Regions from separate parts of the Brevibacillus sp. 7WMA2 genome, predicted to be linked through region 1. Evidence: riboswitches for the same ligand, from Rfam matches in the RefSeq annotation. Region 1 holds a riboswitch; each other region holds the start of a gene.

Evidence for each region. A riboswitch is a leader RNA that binds a small molecule or an ion and turns the genes downstream of it on or off. The one in region 1 is predicted to bind S-adenosylmethionine.
Region 2: linked by a shared signal. The riboswitch ahead of GOP56_RS09415 (ABC transporter permease) and the one ahead of metK (methionine adenosyltransferase) in region 1 are both predicted to bind S-adenosylmethionine.
Region 3: linked by a shared signal. The riboswitch ahead of GOP56_RS00985 (Na+/H+ antiporter NhaC family protein) and the one ahead of metK (methionine adenosyltransferase) in region 1 are both predicted to bind S-adenosylmethionine.
Region 4: linked by a shared signal. The riboswitch ahead of GOP56_RS13480 (DUF1722 domain-containing protein) and the one ahead of metK (methionine adenosyltransferase) in region 1 are both predicted to bind S-adenosylmethionine.

What each region holds. Positions count from the first base shown of each region.
Region 1 is NZ_CP048799.1:3,458,969-3,464,145, reverse strand. Features, by position in the region: gene GOP56_RS14530 (SLAP domain-containing protein) at 1-243, shown strand, start outside; gene GOP56_RS14525 (S8 family peptidase) at 429-2,981, shown strand; SAM riboswitch class I at 3,055-3,175, shown strand; gene metK (methionine adenosyltransferase) at 3,305-4,510, shown strand; gene GOP56_RS14515 (polysaccharide deacetylase family protein) at 4,673-5,177, shown strand, end outside.
Region 2 is NZ_CP048799.1:2,376,926-2,382,102, reverse strand. Features, by position in the region: gene GOP56_RS09425 (mandelate racemase/muconate lactonizing enzyme family protein) at 1-157, shown strand, start outside; gene GOP56_RS09420 (MFS transporter) at 201-1,691, shown strand; SAM riboswitch class I at 1,858-1,959, shown strand; gene GOP56_RS09415 (ABC transporter permease) at 2,143-3,069, shown strand; gene GOP56_RS09410 (ABC transporter permease) at 3,073-4,026, shown strand; gene GOP56_RS09405 (ABC transporter ATP-binding protein) at 4,042-5,055, shown strand; gene GOP56_RS09400 (ABC transporter ATP-binding protein) at 5,059-5,177, shown strand, end outside.
Region 3 is NZ_CP048799.1:188,943-194,119, reverse strand. Features, by position in the region: gene GOP56_RS00995 (AzlD domain-containing protein) at 1-242, shown strand, start outside; gene pepT (peptidase T) at 342-1,574, opposite strand; SAM riboswitch class I at 1,875-1,980, shown strand; gene GOP56_RS00985 (Na+/H+ antiporter NhaC family protein) at 2,075-3,424, shown strand; gene GOP56_RS00980 (ABC transporter substrate-binding protein) at 3,787-4,746, opposite strand; gene GOP56_RS00975 (FecCD family ABC transporter permease) at 4,835-5,177, opposite strand, start outside.
Region 4 is NZ_CP048799.1:3,225,249-3,230,425, forward strand. Features, by position in the region: partial or broken gene GOP56_RS13465 (multidrug ABC transporter permease) at 1-155, opposite strand, end outside; gene GOP56_RS13470 (GNAT family N-acetyltransferase) at 210-791, opposite strand; gene mtnK (S-methyl-5-thioribose kinase) at 914-2,140, opposite strand; gene GOP56_RS13480 (DUF1722 domain-containing protein) at 2,165-2,827, opposite strand; SAM riboswitch class I at 2,838-2,961, opposite strand; SAM riboswitch class I at 3,187-3,316, shown strand; gene GOP56_RS13485 (2,3-diketo-5-methylthiopentyl-1-phosphate enolase) at 3,404-4,618, shown strand; gene GOP56_RS13490 (2-hydroxy-3-keto-5-methylthiopentenyl-1-phosphate phosphatase) at 4,615-5,177, shown strand, end outside.

The DNA.
Region 1 (5,177 bases):
CCTGTGTATATCCGTGACGAGATTGGTAGAGACGTTGCACGCATGCATTTTGGCCTGCATAGCCTCTACATTAAACCCAAAACTCAACGCGTATGGGGATTCTATATTCCAGCAAGTTCGCTAGAAGGCAAAGATCTGGACTTGTCTAAATGCAAGGCTTATGTACCAGATGCAAGACAGGATAAAGATGTAAAAGCTCAGAAGCTAGAATTACATGAAAATAACAAGGGATTCATTCAGTAATCCTTTTATGACCCCTTTCGTGATGAGAGGGGTCTTTATCTATTGTATTTGGGAAAAATTAGGTGCAGGAAATGGTTGTCTCTTGAGCAAGCCTATACTATGCTATATAAAGAACAATTGAAAGATTAAGAACGCTAATCCTTCCTGATTTACTTCTTTACAGGAGAAGGAGGAAAGGGCACCATATGCGATATACACAGTTGACAAAAAGAATGATTATTCCGGTTGTTGTTACTTTACTTGCTTTTACGGTTGGTGAAAAGCCTGCCCAAGCAGCCGCGATGCCGAACGATCCCTACTTTTCAAAACAGCTTCATTTAACGCAGATTAAGGCAGTGGAGGCTTGGGGGATCGTCAACAGCAATACAGCGATTAAAATTGCGGTACTTGATTCCGGGGTAGACTCTTCCCATCCAGATTTGAAGGACAATCTGTTGCCTACTATTAATTTAGTGCAAGAGGAAAGTGCTTCAGATTTAAACGGGCATGGCACCAATGTGATCGGGATATTGGGAGCTAAAGGAAACAACGGTTTAGGGGTAACAGGGGTTTTATGGAACGCTAAAATATTGCCTATTAAAATTTTGGATAAAAAAGGACTTTCATCATCTGATCGTTTAGCAGCGGGAATTAGACGAGCAGTTAATGAAGGAGCCAAAGTTGTTTTGATGTCCGCCAGCGCACTATATTATTCGAAGGCACTGGAGGATGCAATAGATTTTGCAGAGGATAGGGGAGTTGTTGTTGTAGCGGCTACTGGAAATGAAGGGAGTCGTGTTAACTATCCTGCTGCTTTTCCTACGGTGATTGCGGTTGGTGCCGTTACGAACTCTAATACCATCCATAGCCGTTCTAATTTTGGACCAGAAATTAACCTAGTAGCCCCAGGCGTGAACGTGTATACGACAACAAGAGGTGGCGGGTACGATTCGATGAAGGGCACCTCTGCAGCGGCTCCTCAGGTAGCTGGTGCGGCGGCGTTAATTCTTGCTAGGAACCCAAATATGAAACCGTTGGAGGTACGCCAGCTTCTGTACCATTCAGCAACGAAATTAAATGGAGTGAGATGGGACAGGCGGACAGGATATGGTCTTTTAAATGTTCAGAAGGCAGTAATGAGTAGACTGCCTGAGGATATAAATGAGCCAAACAATACACAGCGTACCGCAGCCGCATTCCCCATGGAAAGTCAGATTCACGGCACTCTAAGCGACAAAGATAAGAGCGATTGGTTTTACACGGATATTCCTTATGAGGGAACCTTAGAATTAAAAGCAGAGGTTTCCGTGGATACGCAGGCTCCATTGGCGGCTAGTGTTTATCAGGATGGAAAGCCTCAGGATACGTATTATCTTGGTAATAAAGCCACTGCAACAATTGCAGTGAAGCCGGGCAAGGTTCACATTCACTTCCAACGGTCTGCGGTGTCTAGCACTTTACGCTATACCATTACCAATCGTTTTGCCATTGCACCTGATCGATATGAGCCAAATAATAGTATTGATCAAGTCCGACCCCTGCCTCCAGGTAATAACATTGAGATCAAGGGGAATTTTCACACAGCACAGGACGTTGATTGGTTTTCCTATTTTGTACGTGATCCAGGCAAGCTTTATCTGCGAGTGGATACAGATACTCTACGATTAGACCCGGAAATTAAGGTGCGTAAAGAACGCGATAAGACATCTGGCGGAATTTCCCTTAATAGCAGCTCGCCCACTGATCCATTAAAAAGCCTAGAGATGAACGTCACGCCAGGTCGCTATTTGTTCCAAATTCAGAACAGCTATCCTGCTGCTGTGAGCGGCGAGTACTTTTTTCAGCTAAATTATATGCCTGAACGAAAAGACCCAAATGAACCAAACGATACTTATCGTTTAGCTACAAAACTAGGGGATAACAGTCTAATTACAGGCACAATTCCTTCAGAAGCAGATAACGATTGGTTTACATTTTCGGTTCCAAAAGAAACGTATGTTACCATTCGGGCACCTTATGTACCGCCACAGGTAAAGATCATGATGAGTATTTACGATAGTCGCGATATGAAATATGCAATTCGAGCGGAAAAGGTTTTCGGACAAGATAATAGCATTGTCTTTGAAAAAAAATTAGCTGCAGGGACATACTATATAAAGCTGACCAGTACTACGCCATTCCGCTATGATGCGTATCGATTTACATTGACTCGTCAGGAAATGTACGGCGGCTTTCGAGACATACATGGGCATTGGGCTAGAAATGATATAGGTCGTTTAACTCAACGTGGAGTCATTACCGTACCTAATACGTATAGCTTCCGTCCAGATGCTAATATGACGCGAGCTGAATTCGCAGACATGCTCCTTCGCTCGATGAAGGCCAAAAAGCTTCCAACTGGTCGAATAGGTCTTAATACCTATAAGGATTTAGATAAGAAGCATTGGGCATATGAGAGCTTGTTACAGGCTTCTCAGTTGGGAATTATGAGTGGCTTCAATGGGAAAATTGAACCGGATCGACCTGTTAATCGAGCAGAAATGGCTTTGATGATTGCGCGTGCTAAAAAAATAAACGTGTCAAGATCGTCCAATACTTCTTATCGTGATGTCCCTCATTCACATTGGGCGGTGGCTGCAATCGAAACACTTTCACACTATGGCTGGTTACACGGTTATCAGGATGGAACCTTTAAGCCAGATCGTCCTGTGAAACGTGGGGAAATGGTCACTGTATTAGCTAAATCCTTCCAATTGTAAAATGCCGGGTTTTTTTACAAAAGTACATTGACACCCTTCTAAAAAAAGATTATTCTATAAATCATGGATATTACTCTTATCCAGAGTAGGTGGAGGGACTGGCCCAATGAAGCCCGGCAACCGTTTTGAGCGGTGCTAACCAGCAGAGAAAGGATAACTATCTAAATAGTTAGACTCACTCTGGCCGATAAGAGGGTTAAGGAACGCATTAGAAAAGCAACCTTTTCCTCAGCGGAGGGAAAGGTTTTTCTTTTTGTCGTGATGGAAACCTGGCTCGGCAAACATACTATATATCATGTTTCCAGTTGAAGGAGGTTTTAAGTATGGAATTGCAAAAAGGGCGTCGCTTGTTTACATCTGAGTCCGTTACTGAAGGACATCCAGATAAGATTTGTGACCAAGTTTCTGATTCTATTCTTGATGCGATCTTATCTAAAGATCCGAATGCTCGTGTAGCATGCGAGACATCTGTTACCACCGGATTAGTACTTGTGGCAGGTGAAATCACAACTTCTACATATGTAGATATCCAAAAGCTAGTAAGAGATACGATTCGTGAAATTGGTTACGATCGTGCAAAATATGGTTTTGATGCAGATACATGCGGTGTTATTACTGCAATCGGCGAGCAATCAGCAGATATCGCACTAGGTGTTGACCAAGCGTTGGAAGCACGTGAAGGTAGCATGACTGATGCTGAAATCGAAGCAATCGGTGCAGGTGACCAGGGTCTAATGTTTGGTTATGCTTGCAACGAAACACCAGAATTAATGCCTCTTCCAATCAGCATGGCTCACCAGTTGGCGCGTCGTCTGACAGAAGTGCGTAAAAATGGTACGCTTGAATACCTTCGTCCAGATGGTAAAACGCAAGTAACTGTTGAATACGATGGCGATAAACCAGTTCGCATCGATACAATTGTTATTTCTACTCAACATGCTCCAGAAGTAGAACTAGATCAGATTAAAAAGGATCTAATGGAGCAAGTAATTAAACCGATCGTTCCTACAAATCTGTTAGACGATCAAACGAAATACTTCATTAACCCAACCGGACGTTTCGTTATCGGTGGTCCTCAAGGGGATGCCGGTTTAACTGGTCGTAAAATCATCGTAGATACGTATGGCGGTTATGCTCGTCATGGCGGTGGTGCATTCTCCGGTAAGGATCCTACAAAAGTAGACCGTTCTGGTGCTTATGCAGCTCGCTATGTAGCGAAAAACATTGTAGCTGCAGGTCTTGCTGAACATTGCGAAGTACAGGTAGCTTATGCAATCGGGGTAGCTCAACCGGTATCTATCGCTGTAAATACATTTGGAACAGGAAAAATTGCGGAATCTGATTTGGTAGCATTGGTTCGCAAGCACTTTGATCTGCGCCCAGCAGGCATTATTAAGCAATTAGACCTACGCCGTCCGATCTATAAACAAACCGCAGCATATGGTCATTTCGGACGCAATGATCTGAATGTACCATGGGAGCGTACAGATAAAGCAGAAGATCTAAAAAAAGACGCTGCTAGCCTGTAAAAAATACAGAGAAGCCTAGGATTTTCCTGGGCTTCTTTTTTCTTATGAAAATTGCGAAAAAGGCTAGGCAAGTACAACTTCAATGGGGTAGACTACGTAGAGGATTCTGTAAATCTTTGTCGAAAAGCACTATAATAAGATCGAAAGGAACATGGGCGCATCATGAAGAAAAAACCTTTCTTTCTCGTCTTTTTCCTTCTTCTTCTGCTGTTTTCTATCCTTGTGTATTGGTTTAGACCAGAGAATGTAGGGATAGAAAATACGGATTATGTGCAACAAAAGACGGGGGATCATACGTCTCATTCATTAGAACCTAAAGGGCCAGACGTAGAGCAAATTCCTTCTAGAATTAGTAAACCAGAGGAAAAGCTATCAAACGAGAGATGGTATAAAGACAAGGTTGTCATCTTGAATTATCATCACATTGACCGTGACAGTAATAAGCCATTTGTAATAACACCAGAGCAGTTTGGTGAGCATTTACAATTTATAAAGGAACATAACTTTCATCCTATTAGCCTAAGAGAGTTTTTTACTTTTATGCAAACAGGCGTAACTGCCAAGGAGAATGCAGTTTTATTTACGTTTGATGACGGCTATGAAAGTTATTACACACATGCATATCCGTTGCTTTCCAAATATGGGTATCCATCTGCATCTTTTGTAA
Region 2 (5,177 bases), 1.1 Mb from region 1:
TGAATGGGATATCATGGAAAATCCCTTTGCCAAACTAATTCCTCTCTCTCCGCACCAAGGGATGGTTACGCTGCCAAAAGGAGTGGGACTTGGTATAGAGATCGATACCGACATCCTAGCACACTATAGCTGGGATGGTAGTATATATCAGGCCTAAGTACATTTCATGATTACGTTGATCGTTTAAGAAAAGAGGACGTATGATGGCTCAAGCGCAAAATAACAAGAAAAACCTCATAGGATTAACAGGTGTTCCATTGGTTATGGTACTTGGAAATTCAATGTTAATTCCCATATTGCCAACAATGAAATCGGAATTGCACTTAACTTCTTTTCAAACCAGTTTTTTAATTACTGCTTTTTCTATTGCGGCCGGAATCATTATTCCATTGGCTGGCTATCTATCTGACCGATTTAATCGCAAAGTGGTCATAACGATCGCTTTAACGTTATATGGCGCAGGCGGATTGCTTGCAGGCTTAGCGTCCCTATGGTTAACCAATCCCTACTGGTTAATTATTTGTGGAAGGGTGTTACAGGGAATAGGTGCAGCGGGAACATCACCCATAGCTATGGCTTTAGTAGGAGACTTATTTGATGGTGCCTCCGAAAGTAAAGCGCTTGGACTATTGGAAACCTCTAACGGGTTGGGTAAAGTGTTAAGCCCAATTTTAGGCGCTCTATTCGCCTTATGGACATGGTACGCAGTCTTTTTAGCTTTTCCGGTCATATGTGCAGTAGTTCTAACTATTTTTTTGCTATTGGTAAAGGAAAAGAAGCAAAACAAGCAACCCAAATCAGTTAAAGAGTACCTTGGCTCGATTGGCCAGATATTTAAACAAAATGGAAAATGGCTCATTCCAGCCTTTTTTATTGGTAGCATATGCTTGTCTACGCTATTTGGTGTGCTTTTTTATCTATCGGATTTATTGGAGGAGACCTATCAGATTGATGGTATTCTAAAAGGTGCCTTTTTAGCTATTCCCCTGCTGGCTCTGAGCATTATGGCATTTATAACAGGAGCTATTATTAAAAAGAGACTAACGGTAATGCGCTACTTTATTATTGCAGGGATGCTCTTACTGACCATTTCTTATGCTGGGGCAAGCTTTGTTTCTAACGTGTACTTCTTAATAGGAATTCTTGTATTTGGTAGCGTAGGAACCGGCATGATTCTGCCCTGCCTCAATTCTATGATCATTGGAGCGGTTACAAAGACAGAGCGTGGTATGATTACGTCTTTGTATAATGGTGTCCGGTTTATAGGAGTAGCGTTGGGGCCTCCGATTTTTACGTGGTTATTGGGATTTTCGACGAAAGTTATGTTTTATTCGATTGCTTCTGTCACGTTACTATTTGCTATAATTGCATTTTTTACTATAACGCCGCAAAAGGGCAGCAATTCTCAAGGAGCTTCGCAGGAGGGAACTGTTAAAAAGGAATCTTCAGCAGACGGGAATTCAATGGATTCGTCAAAATCAGCAGGTACTAAAAGTGAAGCCGAATCCTCTGCCAAGGAAAAGAATCTTTTGGATCAGAAGGCTTTGGATGAGATGACTTTGTTATTAGAAATGCGAGAGGAAACAAAAGATCAGCAAAAACAGGAGCAATTGAAAAAGGAACTGGGTTTTGACCTAGGAGATTTGTTTGAAAAGCTACTTACCAAAAAAGAAAAAGACAAAACGAAATAGATGCTTAGCCTCCAGGTTTTGGAGGTTTTTTTGTATTCTACTATTTCTATAAAAAAATGACTGCTAACAAAAATAAACAAAAGTAAAAACAAGGGTGGTTCTATTGACATTTCAAGTAACGATGATATGATAATGTATAAATTGAATCCGATAATTTTATAACAACTTCTTATCAAGAGCGGTGGAGGGACTGGCCCTATGAAACCCGGCAACCTTGATTCATTCAAAAGGTGCTAAATCCAGCAGAAGTATTTCTGAGAGATAAGGAGAATGGCAGATACATAGACATGAAGCCCTTCTTCTTAGAGAGAAGGGCTTTTTTGCATAGGTTTTTCACAGACAAATGAATCACAAAGGGCGGTCAAAGAGGAAAAAATGTATCCTTGCAAGCATATAACCAAGTATTCCGATATAAAAATAGGGTATTAGAGAAAAGTGGGGGAACTTACGTATGTATCTGTTAAAAAGAATATGTACCATGCTCATAACATTATGGATTATTGTGACACTAACCTTTGTCATTATGCATCTTATACCGGGTGATCCATTTGCTACTGATTCGCAAATGCTGCCGGCTGATGTCGTCCAAAATATGCGGGAAAAATATAATCTGGATAAACCAATGGCACAGCAATATTTGTTATATCTAAAGGATTTGGCCCAGTTGGATTTAGGACCTTCCATACAATCAAAATCACGTGATGTAAATACATTGATTGCTTCTGGATTTCCTGTATCGGCAACACTAGGTCTACAAGCGTTATTTTTAGCTTTATTTCTTGGTATTTCCTTAGGAATTATCGCAGCCCTTTATCATCATAAATGGTTGGATTACGTTTCGATGTTTATTGCGATCATAGGGATTTCTGTCCCAAGCTTCATCCTGGCTCCACTGCTAATCAAATTAGTTGCGGTTGAGTGGAAGCTTTTGCCGGCTGCCTCCTGGGGATCATGGAAACATTCAATCCTGCCGTCTGTTACATTAGCGGTCGGTCCTATGGCTATTATCGCCCGCTTTGTTCGGGCTAGCATGCTTGAGGTTTTTAGTCAGAATTACATGAAGACGGCAGAGGCAAAAGGCTTACCTACGTTTGCAATCGTGGTAAAGCATGGCATTCGTAACGCCTTGATACCAGTGTTAACCTTTATCGGTCCGTTGTTTGCAGCGCTGATTACGGGCACGTTTGTAGTTGAAAAAATCTTTGCCATTCCAGGCATTGGCAAGTATTTCGTAGATGGCATCTTTAATCGTGATTACCCAGTTGTGATGGGAACAACGGTTTTTTATAGCACGGTCCTGATCTTGTCGTTGTTTTTGATCGATGTGTCATACCGACTGGTGGACCCAAGAATTAAGCTAACGAGCAAGGGGGACTAACAGATGGCGCAATCTTCACTGCATTCTGAACAAGATCATCTTTTTCGACCTGTGGATAAACGAGTTTTTGAGAAGCATCAGATAGATCGTCCTAGCCTAAGCTATGGCAAAGAAATGCTACGAAAAATCATACAAAACAAGCTGGCGATGCTTGGTTTCAGTTTATTAATCCTTGTGGTCATGCTTTCGCTGATCGGTCCACATCTAGTAGCCTTCAGTCCAGAAAAACAAGATTTGATGCTTGGAAATCTCAAGCCTTCCGGTACTCATTGGTTTGGGACAGATGATTTAGGACGAGATATGTGGGCGCGCACCTGGGCAGGTGGACAGATTTCTCTTTTTATCGGCTGTATCGCAGCAACCATCGACTTATTGATTGGCGTAGCTGTCGGTGGAGTCTCGGGTTATATGGCAGGACGCGGTAGGGTAGGGGATCGTATTGACAGCATCCTGATGCGTATTGTCGAGGTTTTATATGGCATTCCTTATTTACTGGTTGTGATTTTATTGATGGTGGTGCTAGAGCCTGGACTGTCCACTATCATTATCGCCCTTTCTGTTACAGGCTGGGTTGGCATGGCTCGTTTGGTACGTGGTCAGGTCTTGCAGTTAAAACAACAAGAGTTTGTACTAGCGGCCGAAAAGCTAGGAACCTCACACGCCAAAATTATTTGGAAGCATCTGTTGCCAAATGCCTTAGGAATTATCATCGTGAATCTGACTTTTACGATACCTCAGGCGATCTTTGCTGAATCCTTTTTAAGCTTTCTTGGTTTAGGGGTACAAGCACCGAGTGCTAGCTGGGGAACGATGGCTAATGATGGTATAGGCGTGATTTTAAATGGCCAGTGGTGGAGACTGTTTTTCCCGGGCTTATCTATTTCACTAACGATGTTTGCCTTTAATGCTTTCGGAGATGGCTTACAGGATGCACTTGATCCTAAAAGTAAAAAGTAGAAGGGAGGGATAATCATGGGACATTTGCTAGAGATAGATGAGCTGGAAGTTGGGTTTACGACATATGGCGGTGAGGTTAAGGCGGTTCGTGGGATTTCGTTTTATGTGGACAAAGGAGAGGTGGTAGCCATCGTCGGTGAGAGCGGCTGTGGCAAATCAGTTACAGCGCAGGCAATCATGGGGATGGTTAAGGCAGGAAGCGGTGTTAGGACAGAAGGCTCTATTCGCTTTGCTGGACAGGAAATGACAGGTTTGTCTAAAAAGGAATTGCAGGAGATTAGGGGTTCTAAAATAGGAATGGTGTTTCAAGACCCAATGACATCACTAAATCCTACGATGAAAATCGGCAAGCAAATTGCGGAGGGCTTACGAAAACACCAAGGGCTCTCCCAACAGGCGGCACAGCAAAAAACGATTGATCTGTTGCGGCAAGTAGGCATCCCAGAAGCAGAGAAGCGCTATCATCAATATCCGCATGAATTCTCGGGAGGAATGCGCCAGCGGGTCGTAATTGCGATTGCGATTGCCTGTAATCCACAGCTATTGATCGCTGATGAGCCAACAACCGCATTGGACGTGACCATTCAAGCACAAATTCTTGACTTGCTGCTTGAATTACAACAAACAACCAGTACCTCGATCATTATGATCACGCATGATTTAGGAGTCGTTGCAGAAGTGGCTCAGCGGGTGGTAGTGATGTATGCTGGAAAAATCGTAGAAACAGGGACAGTCGATGAGTTATTTGAATCGCCGGGACACCCGTATACAAAAGGGCTATTAGACTCGGTGCCAAAGCTGGAACAAGCCGGGAAGCATCGATTAGTCCCGATTGATGGAGCACCACCAGATTTATTTGCTCCGCCAAAAGGATGTCCATTCGCTCCTCGCTGTCCACATGCGATGGAAATTTGCCTGGATCATCTCCCGCAACCGACCACATTTTCAGCTACACATCAGGCGAACTGCTGGCTGCATGACCCAAGGGCTCCACGCCAACAAGAATGTAGAGTAGCAGGGAGGGAGTGAGAAATGGTGCGAAGCTTAGAAGTTACAGAAGAAAAAGAACAATCTGAAACTCTGTTGAAATTACGCAATGTAAAAAAATACTTTTCCTTAGGCTCTGAGCAAACAGTGAAATCGGTCGATGA
Region 3 (5,177 bases), 2.1 Mb from region 1:
ACTTACAATTGCCTGCCCCTGTACTTAAATGGCTTTCTTTTATACCTATTTGTATTCTCACAGCCCTCGTTGTGGAGAGTGTCATTGATAAAAGCAGTGATTCAATCGGAGTGAATTGGCTAACACTCATTGCGATAGTTCCTACTCTATTATTAGCTTTGCGGACGAAAAGCCTTGCCATTACTGTCATTTTCGGCGTTATTTTGATGGGATTACTAAGATTATGTAGTACATATTTATAAACAAAATCCCCTTTGCTCAACAATAACGAATCCATGCGTGCATGGAACTTCATAATTGTTGACTCCAAGGGGATTTGATTTCTTTTTAGCTTGCTTTCATCATGCTTTTTCTTCAAACAACCGAGCTATCTCGATAATAACCTGAACAGCTTTTTCCATATTATCTACAGAAACATATTCGAATTTACCGTGATAATTTTCCCCACCAGTAAAAATATTTGGCGTTGGCAGACCCATATATGATAATTGAGAGCCATCCGTACCACCTCGGATCGGGCTGATTACCGGCTCGATATTGAGGTTTTTCATCGCTTCATAGGCAATGTCAACAACTTCCTTAACCGGTTCAATTTTATCGCGCATGTTGTAGTATTGATCATTGAGTTCAAAGCTGATATTTTCTTCGCCGTATTTCTCTTGCATCTTTTTCACGATGCTTGTTACTTTCTCTTTTTTGGCATGAAAATGATCTTTATCAAAATCTCTAATAATGTATTGAGATTTACTTTGTTCGACATCACCGTTTATTGAGCTAAGATGGTAAAAGCCCTCATAGCCCTCTGTGTACTCTGGCGCCTCTTCTTCAGGAAGTTGTGCATGGAATTCCATTGCTAGCTTACTAGCGTTTAGCATTTTATTTTTGGCTGTTCCAGGATGCGTGCTAACTCCCTTAAAAGTAAGCTTGAGTTCTGCGGCGTTAAAGCTTTCATACTCCAAGCCACCTAGTGGCCCTCCGTCCATTGTGTACGCAAATTTCGCACCAAAAGCTGCCACATCAAAATGAGCCGGCCCTCTACTGATTTCTTCGTCAGGAGTGAACGCCACCCTAATTTTCCCATGTTTAATTTCCGGATGCTTTAGCAAATAATCCATGGCGGTCATAATTTCAGTGATACCCGCTTTATCATCTGCTCCAAGCAAGGTTGTCCCATCGGTCGTAATCAATGTGTGACCCTTGTAGGACGGTAGCTCTGGAAATAATTCCGGTGATAAAACAACGCCCCGTTCCTTATTTAGCGTAATGGCTTTACCGTCAAAATTTTCGTGAACCTGCGGATTAACATTTTTGCCTGTAAAATCCGTGGCAGTATCTAGATGGGATAAAAAGCCGATTACGGGAACCTGCTTATCCGTATTTGTAGGGAGTGTCGCCATGACATATCCATTTGCATCCATCGTAACCTCTGAAAGTCCCATCGCCTTTAGTTCTTCAACTAGCAATTTACCCAGCTCTAGCTGACCTGGTGTAGACGGAACTGTCTGACTCTGTGCATTGGATTGTGTATCAATCTGTACATATCTTGTAAAACGCTCTATGATATCCTGCTTCACTCAAATTCACTCCCTTTTTCATTACATCTTTTTTTATTATACCGTTTGATGGGCGATATTTCCATTTGCTACTCCTATTGCTAACCTATCAACTGGAATCGGGGATTACCGGCTTACCTACAAGTACAAGCATTCCTATATGCGGAGTAGTCTTTCTTAAGAATCTATTGATGATAAAAAATGGAGCTAGGCTGTAGTATCCTCGGCATAATTTAAGTTTCACTAAAAAATATTTGACATTTTTCTCAGAAAAGAGTAAAGTAGAAAAAGCTTAAGCATCCGAGAATAAAATATGAAACCTTCTTATCAAGAGAGGCGGAGGGACTGGCCCTTTGATGCCTCGGCAGCGGACTCGTATTTAGAGTGCTGTGCCAAATCCAGCAAGCATGTGCTTGAAAGATGAGAAGAGTGATTCTTATCCCATATAAGACCTCTTCTCACGAGAAGAGGTCTTCTTCATTTTTTCTCAGAAAAAGGTAGAAATAGAGAGGGTGTTATTGATGAATCAGACAAAAGGAAGTGCGTTGGCTTTATTGCCTCTTGGTATATTTTTAGCACTATTTATTGGCTCTGGAATTATTACTGGAGATTTTTATCAGCTACCTATCATTGTTGCTATTTTGATCGCGAGTACGGTGGCATTAGTCATGAACCGAAAAGACAGTTTTACCACAAAGGTAGAACGATTTGCTAAAGGAGCAGGCAATCCAAATATCGTTATTATGTTATTAATTTTTGTATTAGCTGGTGCGTTTTCTCAAACAGCTAAAGGTATGGGTAGTGTTGAAGCTACCGTAAACCTAGCCCTTTCCGTTTTGCCTCAGGGTCTTCTAGTTGTTGGTTTATTTGTAATCGGATCATTTATTTCACTAGCAATGGGGACATCCATGGGAACTATTGCTGCATTAGCTCCAATTGCCGTAGGAATCAGCCAACAGACTGATATCTCTGTTGCATTCACAATGGCTACTGTTGTCGGAGGAGCTATGTTCGGAGATAATTTATCATTTATTTCGGATACGACAATTGCCGCAGTACGCACGCAAGGAACAGAAATGAAAGATAAATTCAAAACCAACTTTTTAATTGTATTACCAGCGGCCATTTTAACTTGCATCCTATTAATCGTGCTTACATTAGGAAGTCATACAAATATTACAGTTGGAACCTTCAATTGGGTCAAAGTGTTACCTTATGCAGGAGTGCTGCTTGCGGCCTTGCTTGGCTGGAATGTACTTGTGGTTCTAATGGGAGGAACTGTTTTATCAGGTGTCATCGGAATGATAGATGGAAGCTACACACTTGCCACTTTCTTCAAAAATGTGACACTAGGGATTAGTGGAATGATGGAGCTTGTATTGCTAACCATGCTCATTGGTGGAATGATTGAGATTATTCAACATAATGGCGGGATTCAATATCTATTACATGTATTGACGCGTAATATTCGCTCAAAAAAAGGCGCAGAATTTGGTATTGCTGGTCTTGTGAGCCTGACAAATATGTGCACAGCTAATAATACAATCGCTATCCTTTTCGCAGGTCCGCTTGCTAAAAATATTTCAGATCAATATGAAATCGATCCAAGAAAATCTGCAAGCTTACTAGATTTATTTTCGTGCAGCGTACAAGGGATCATTCCTTACGGGGCTCAAATGTTAACAGCAGCAGGATTTGCTGCACTCTCACCAATCGAACTATTGCCATTTGCTTTTTATCCATTGCTAGTTGCTGTTTGCGGTATCGTGTCAATCGTGATTAACTTTCCACGTTTTTCATCGAATGCCAAAAAAGCTAGTATCATAAAACCACTGAATGAGAAAGAAGAAGCTATATTCAAGACATCCTAGTGGTTATTCACCTTGCATCACTAGCAACTCACACGAGTTATGCTACTTATTTCAAAATATCGTTATAATAAATGTCAGGAAAACGAAATACGTAGAATGAAAAAAGCGGTAGGTATAACCTACTGCTTTTTCTATTGGTCATTTTTATCCTTAGCTATCAATCTAAGCGTTTATGTATCTTCGCCGAAACAAAACTAATAAGACCTATCATCTTTTGATTCACTATCTATCTTCCTTCATTCTTGTTGTTCTCACAACAGTTCTTTCATGGTGAAACGTAAAAAGCTACCTTCCATAAAGAAAAGGTAGCTTTACGTTCTAGCACATATTTTTATCGTGCTTCATTGAATGAAATAAACTCTTTAGTTCTTTTTTTTTAAAACAAGATCACGAACCATTTCAATCGCTTTCTCTTTTCCAAGCGGGAAGGTTCCAAGAGACCATGTAGGGTTGTCTAGCATATAAACATGTCCATTTTTAACCGCTTTTAGCTTACCCCAAAGCTCTGATTTCTGCATATCATCCAGCTTTTTCTGTGCCACAGCGAGATTGCTACCGTATAATCCTAAGAAAATATAGTCTGGATCAAACTTATACAGATTTTCAAGCGATACGATTTCTACAAGCTTTTCTTTCGGAGCTCCTTCTGCCATAGGCAAGCCTAAATCAGTAAATAAAACATCTCCTAAAAGCGCCTTACCATAGATACGATATTGGGAAGCGTTTGTTACATATAGAGCAAAGGTTGCATCCTTCGATTGCTTTTTAATTTCATCCCCAATTTGTTTCGCTTTTGCATCATATTGAGCAAGCCATTCGTTCATTTCTTTTTCTTTGCCTAAAATACTTGCCATTTCCGGGAATCTTTCACGCCAAGTGTAAAAGTCTCCTTCCAGTTGAACGGTTGGTGCAATTTGCGTAAGCTGATCGTAAAGCTTTTCAGTGCGGTTGCTTGTAAGAATCAAATCCGGTTGTAAGGCCATTACGTCTTCTACTTTAACTGAACTAGTTTCAACTAACGCTACTCCGTCAAGCTTCCCTTTTAAATAATCCGGCAAATCAGGGCCTGAAGTAGACATCACAGGCTTGATCCCCATAATTAATAATTCTTCGGTTGCATAAGCAAGGTCAACAACACGTTTTGGATGTACAGGAATTTTCACTTCTCCGCGGGAGGTTTTTACCGTTTTAAACTCAGTGTCCCCTGCTTGTTGGGATGCTCCTTCCTGCTTACTTGCTACTGAAGCCGATTCCTTCTGGCTGCAACCTGCAAAAACAAACAATAGTACAAAAATAATCATTACATTCATGAAACGTTTCATAGATTGATCTCCTTTTTTATCTATAAGCACAAGATGTGCCCTACGAGTTACTACAAAAAACCCCAAAGAATATTATATTAGTAGCTTGTTAGGTTTTCGTTTTCATTAAAAGATAGATGAAATAGGGCGCCCCAAGAACAGAGATTACGATACCAACTGGAACTTCTGTACGCGTTAGTATATTACGTGCTACTAAATCGGCCAACAATAGCAGTAATGCCCCCACAAGCGTAGCAGTAGGGATGAGAAATTGATGCTTCGGTCCAACCAGTTTGCGGGCGATATGTGGTGCAACCAGTCCGATAAACCCAATACCTCCACCAGCCGCAACGCAAGCTCCAGCAAGTCCGGCACTCACAAAAATTAATTTTCCACGCTCTCGTTCTACTCTCATTCCAACACCAGTTGCTAATTCATCGCCTAGATTAAGT
Region 4 (5,177 bases), 230 kb from region 1:
GACAACACCCATATAACGTCGGTATCCTGAATGGTTGACAGTCTATGAGCAATGATAAAAGTTGTTCTTCCTTGCACTAGAACCTTCAAAGCATCCTGTATCGCCGATTCCGTCTCACTATCAATCCTAGCTGTTGCTTCATCTAATACAAGAATGGCTGAACCCACTTTCCAACACTTCCCCATCCACAAGTCCCAAAATTCAGTCAATTATAAAATAGGACTCCTAGCTTTCCTCTCTTTTTTTCGCTGCTTCCATTCCTGCTGTAGCATTCCATATACAGCATGGTCCACGTAATGATCGTACAGCCATTCATTTCCTCTCATAATTCCTTCTAATTGAAACCCTAGCCGTTCCGGGATAGCACGGCTTTTCTCATTTTGTACAGCAGCTGCAATTTCTGCCCGATGTAAATTCCACTTCCCAAATACCAAGTAATCAAGATATGCCTCAACTGCTTGCGTCATGATACCCTTCCCCTGAAATTCAGCCCCCAGCCAATAGCCAATTACCGTTTTACGATGATTCCATTCGATAAAATTGGCGGCAACTCTTCCTGCAAGTTGGCCTCGATACCAAATCGAATAATGAGTTCCCTGCATATTTGCTGCCTGTTGAATGGCAAAGCGAATATTATTTTCCGAATCCTCTATATCTCGCACATTATCTAGCCACGGCAAAAACTCCCGTAAATAATCTCGGTTTTTTTCTATTAAAGCAAAGGTGACTGCTGCATCCTCAATACGAACTTCCTTTAGCTCCAAATCAGGCGATATGACGATATTTTTCATGCTTCTCCCCCTTTTTTTAGCCTTTTTTGATGCAATAGATTGAACAATAATTCTCTAAAAAACAAAAATCACCTGCTTGCCCTGTTTAGCAGGACAGCAGATGACTCTGTTTGATTGCCACTTTACTTTTGTAGGACCTGCTCCCGTTCAACCGTAATCTCTCGCACGATCGCCGTGATATCTGTGATTTCTGCCAAATGCTTACGATTGAGAATGAAGGATTGGCCGATCTCTAATGCCAGTCTTTCGGCTTCTGCTCGAAGCTCCTCTTGTTCAATTCTATTTAAATCAGCTACACCCGCCAGTCCAATCACGCGTCTTAGGATTTTGCACCCAGCATATCCTGCCGTATCCTGTAAGACCTGAGATACATAATCCTGCCAAAAATCAGGAACATGCGCACTACGCTCCTCCGCTTTTTTATGCCACAGACGAACGAATTGCGATACAAACTCATTCCAGACGTTTTCTATCGTATCCAATAAGTAAAAACGATACTGCTCCCGTTTCTCTATGTCGGCTTGGAGGCCGTGCTGTCCTGCATAATTTAAGACAAGATTAGCGATGATAGCCCCAATGTCAAAACCTATTGGCCCATAAAAAGCAAACTCGGGATCAATCACCTTTGTACTTGTTTTGGTGACAAAAATACTGCCTGTATGCAGATCACCATGCAACAAAGCTTCTGCTCGTGTCAAAAAGTCGTATTTTAGCTTAGCAATCTCTCGACGTAATGCGTGATTCCCCCATATTGCTTCTACGTCTTGGCGGATAAGCGGATTAAAATGATTGGTGTCATGGTCCTCATATGGATCAGTAAATACAAGATCCTCCGTAATTTTACATAGCTCTGGATTAATGAACCTACTCACATTAGCCTTTTTAGCAAAAGGATTCATTCCAAGATCAGAGGTAAAAAATAAGGTATGAGCTAGAAAAGTTCCAATATGTTTAGCGAAATGCGGGTATATCTCTCCCTCAATAAGGCCTGCACGGAGTAGCTTATGATCACCTACATCCTCCATAATCGTCAAAGCCAGCTCCGAATTGTGATGGTATACCTCAGGTACTAAATCTCCTACCAGCTCTCGCTGAATTTTGAGCGCCTCTGCTTCAATCCGAGATCGGTCCAGCGTTAACGGCCATGATTCGCCAACCACGCGGGCATAAGGCAAAGCCTGCTTCACAATGACACTTTTACCGGTCTCTTCATCCGTTATTCTAAAAACCAAATTTAAATTGCCATCACCAATTTCTCGGCTAACAAGAGGCGCAGCTTGTGTAAAAATCGTTCCCTGATTCTGTACGTATAAAATGGATTCTTGAACCGATAACGCTTGATACCCCATATCTTTTCCTCTCCTTTTACCACTCTAGTCTCGGTTGATGTATTGATCGTAATGTGCCAGGGGATGAACGATTCCTCCTAGATTGGCTAATAAGCGATATTTGGTTAATAGGTTAACTTGATACACGCCGACTCGCTCCCAAACTTCCCATGGCTCAAGAATCTTCCACTGCCCCAAATCCTTTGCAATAAAAAAATCTTTGCCACGAAACCGAATCCATGTGTGACTGCTAGGAGCCTCCGGTGAAAATAGGCGAGACCGCGACAAATAATCATCACCATATTCCATAGCAAGCAAGAACAATATACGATGAGCTTCCTCCCAGTTCCTTTGCAATAAGACATGCCAGGAGCCGCTTTCTTGCTCCGTAAGTTTTCCGCGCAGATGACCGAATGCATGACTCAAGGCATTACAGGCATTGCCTGAATCAATAGGCAGTTTTCGCATCTTCTGAAATTCATGTAATAACTGTTCTGCAAATATACTCCAATCGCGTTCTCCTGTTTCGCGAGACGTTTTTACTTGATCCCGAAATGCTTGTGAGATTTGCTTATATTTTTGATAACACCTCATCATGACCCAATACTTATGCTCTGCCCATATCTGTTCACACCATGCTTTGCTTACCAAAGAAAAAGAAAACCTCTTTTCCGAAGAAAAGAGGTCGTTTTGACATGTCATATTCATAAAACGTTCCCCCTTATCTACCAGAATTTTACATGTCTCTGCAGGAATTAGCACCGTGCACATGCCAGGTTAGCGGCTATGTGTCGGTTGCTGGGTTTCATCGGGCCAGTCCCTCCACCGTCTCTGGATAAGGTATCCATTAAGTATATGTAATTGTAGATGAACACAGGTTCCTATCCTGCGTAGCTAAAGCCTCATAAATGAATCGTTAGTAGAAATATACACAGGTAATCCAGTTATGTCAAACAATTTATTCAACTCAGTTTTTATTTATAAAAAGGGTTGACGCATGTTACAAAAAGGGATAAGATGATCTCCAAGAATCAGCTTCAATTTTGACAATTACAACAATTACCTAGCTCTTATTGAGAGAAGGCGGAGGGACTGGCCCTATGATGCCCGGCAACCCTCGCATCGGGATAAACGATGCGAAACGGTGCTAAATCCTACACATAATCGTGCTGTACTGATTTATGTGAGAGATAAGAGAAGAAGATGATCTGTCTATCGGACGCCTCCTTCTCTTGAAGGGGGCGTTTTTAGTTGATAAATTCTCTACCTACAAGGAGGTCATCCATGAGTACAGATCGAATCCTCGTAACCTATTTAACTCAAGCAAAGGATTTACAAAAAAAAGCGGAAGGTATTGCAGTTGGTATGACAGTAGGCTCATGGACGGACCTTCCTCTGGCAAAGCAGGAGCAGCTACGCCCCTATTTAGGTGAAGTAGCGGATGTATCTCCTCTTGAATCCACCTCGTCAGGTGAAACACGAGGTTATATCACGATTAGTTATCCAACCATATGCTTTACACAGGATATCCCTTCTCTTCTTACAGGGGTATTTGGCAAACTATCAATGGACGGGAAAATCAAGCTGGTAGACATTCAGCTTCCTCCTTCTTTTTTACAAGGCTTTCAGGGTCCAAAATTCGGCATAAAAGGAATACGGGAAATAACCGGTGTGCATGATCGTCCATTATTAATGAGTATTTTTAAATCATGCACAGGTTTGTCACTAGAGGAACTAGAAGTGCAGTTTCGTGCCCAAGCAGAAGGCGGCCTTGATTTGATTAAGGATGATGAAATTTTCTTTGCTGATGATAAAGCTCCATTTATCCAACGTATCAAACGCTTCAAAGCCATCTCAGATGAAATTGCAGAACAAACCGGCAAGCCTGTCTTGTATGCCGCTAACCTTACAGGGCCTAGCTCACAGCTTATTGAACGGGCGAAGCAAGCTGTCGATGCAGGTGCTTCCTGCCTTTTGTTTAATGCACTTGCTTTTGGCTTCGATCTCCTGCAACGTCTAGCAGAAGACCCGGACATTCAAGTGCCAATCATGGCGCATCCCGCACTCGCCGGCGCCTATTATCCTAGTCCTGATCACGGCATTGCCGCTCCGCTCCTGCTCGGTAAGCTATTGCGTTTAGCCGGGGCTGATTTAGTGTTATTCCCTTCTCCATACGGAAATGTGGCATTAGATAAGAGCGAGGCTACTCAGCTAGCTAATCATTTAGTCGAGGAACACGGCACCTTGCAACCTGCCTTCCCTGTTCCATCAGCGGGTATTCATCCCGGATTGGTTCCCCAACTGTACGCCGACTTTGGCCTAGATCAGGTTGTTAACGCAGGCGGCGGCATTCATGGGCACCCACTCGGAGCAACAGCAGGCGGTCGGGCATTCCGTGCCGCTATTGATGCATCCGTGAATGGAATCAGTCTTACAGCAGCAGCTTCCGACTCTAATGAACTGCGACTAGCACTAGAAAAATGGGGAGGTTCTGCATGACGAAACAGCTTGTGCTTTTTTGCGATTTCGATGGAACGATTACAGAAAAAGACAATATTGTGGCAATCATGCGCCACTTTCATCCCCCAGGCTGGGAAGAGTTAACCGAACAAATTTTGACACAACAAATATCCATTAGAGAAGGCGTAGGAAAGCTGTTTTCCCTGCTTCCCTCTTCACTCGAACATGAAATCACTCAATTTGCTGTAGAGAATGCCCGCATCCGCCCTGGTTTTGCAGAGTTTGTGGATTATTGCCGGCAGGAAAACGTGACTCTGCTCATTACAAGCGGAGGTATCGATTTTTTTGTTCATCCGATTCTTGCTCCGTTTCAGCTTGATGGCCCAATTTATTGTAATGGCAGTGATTTTAGCAAAGAGAGAATAAAAATTACGTGGCCGCATACCTGCGATGAGCATTGCCAAACAGATTGCGGAATGTGTAAAACTACCATTATTAGAAGCTATGATGCTACTTCTTATACACGTGTTGTTATTGGGGATAGTATCACTGACTTGGAAGGGTCTCGAATTGCTGATTTTGTCATTGCCCGTTCCTT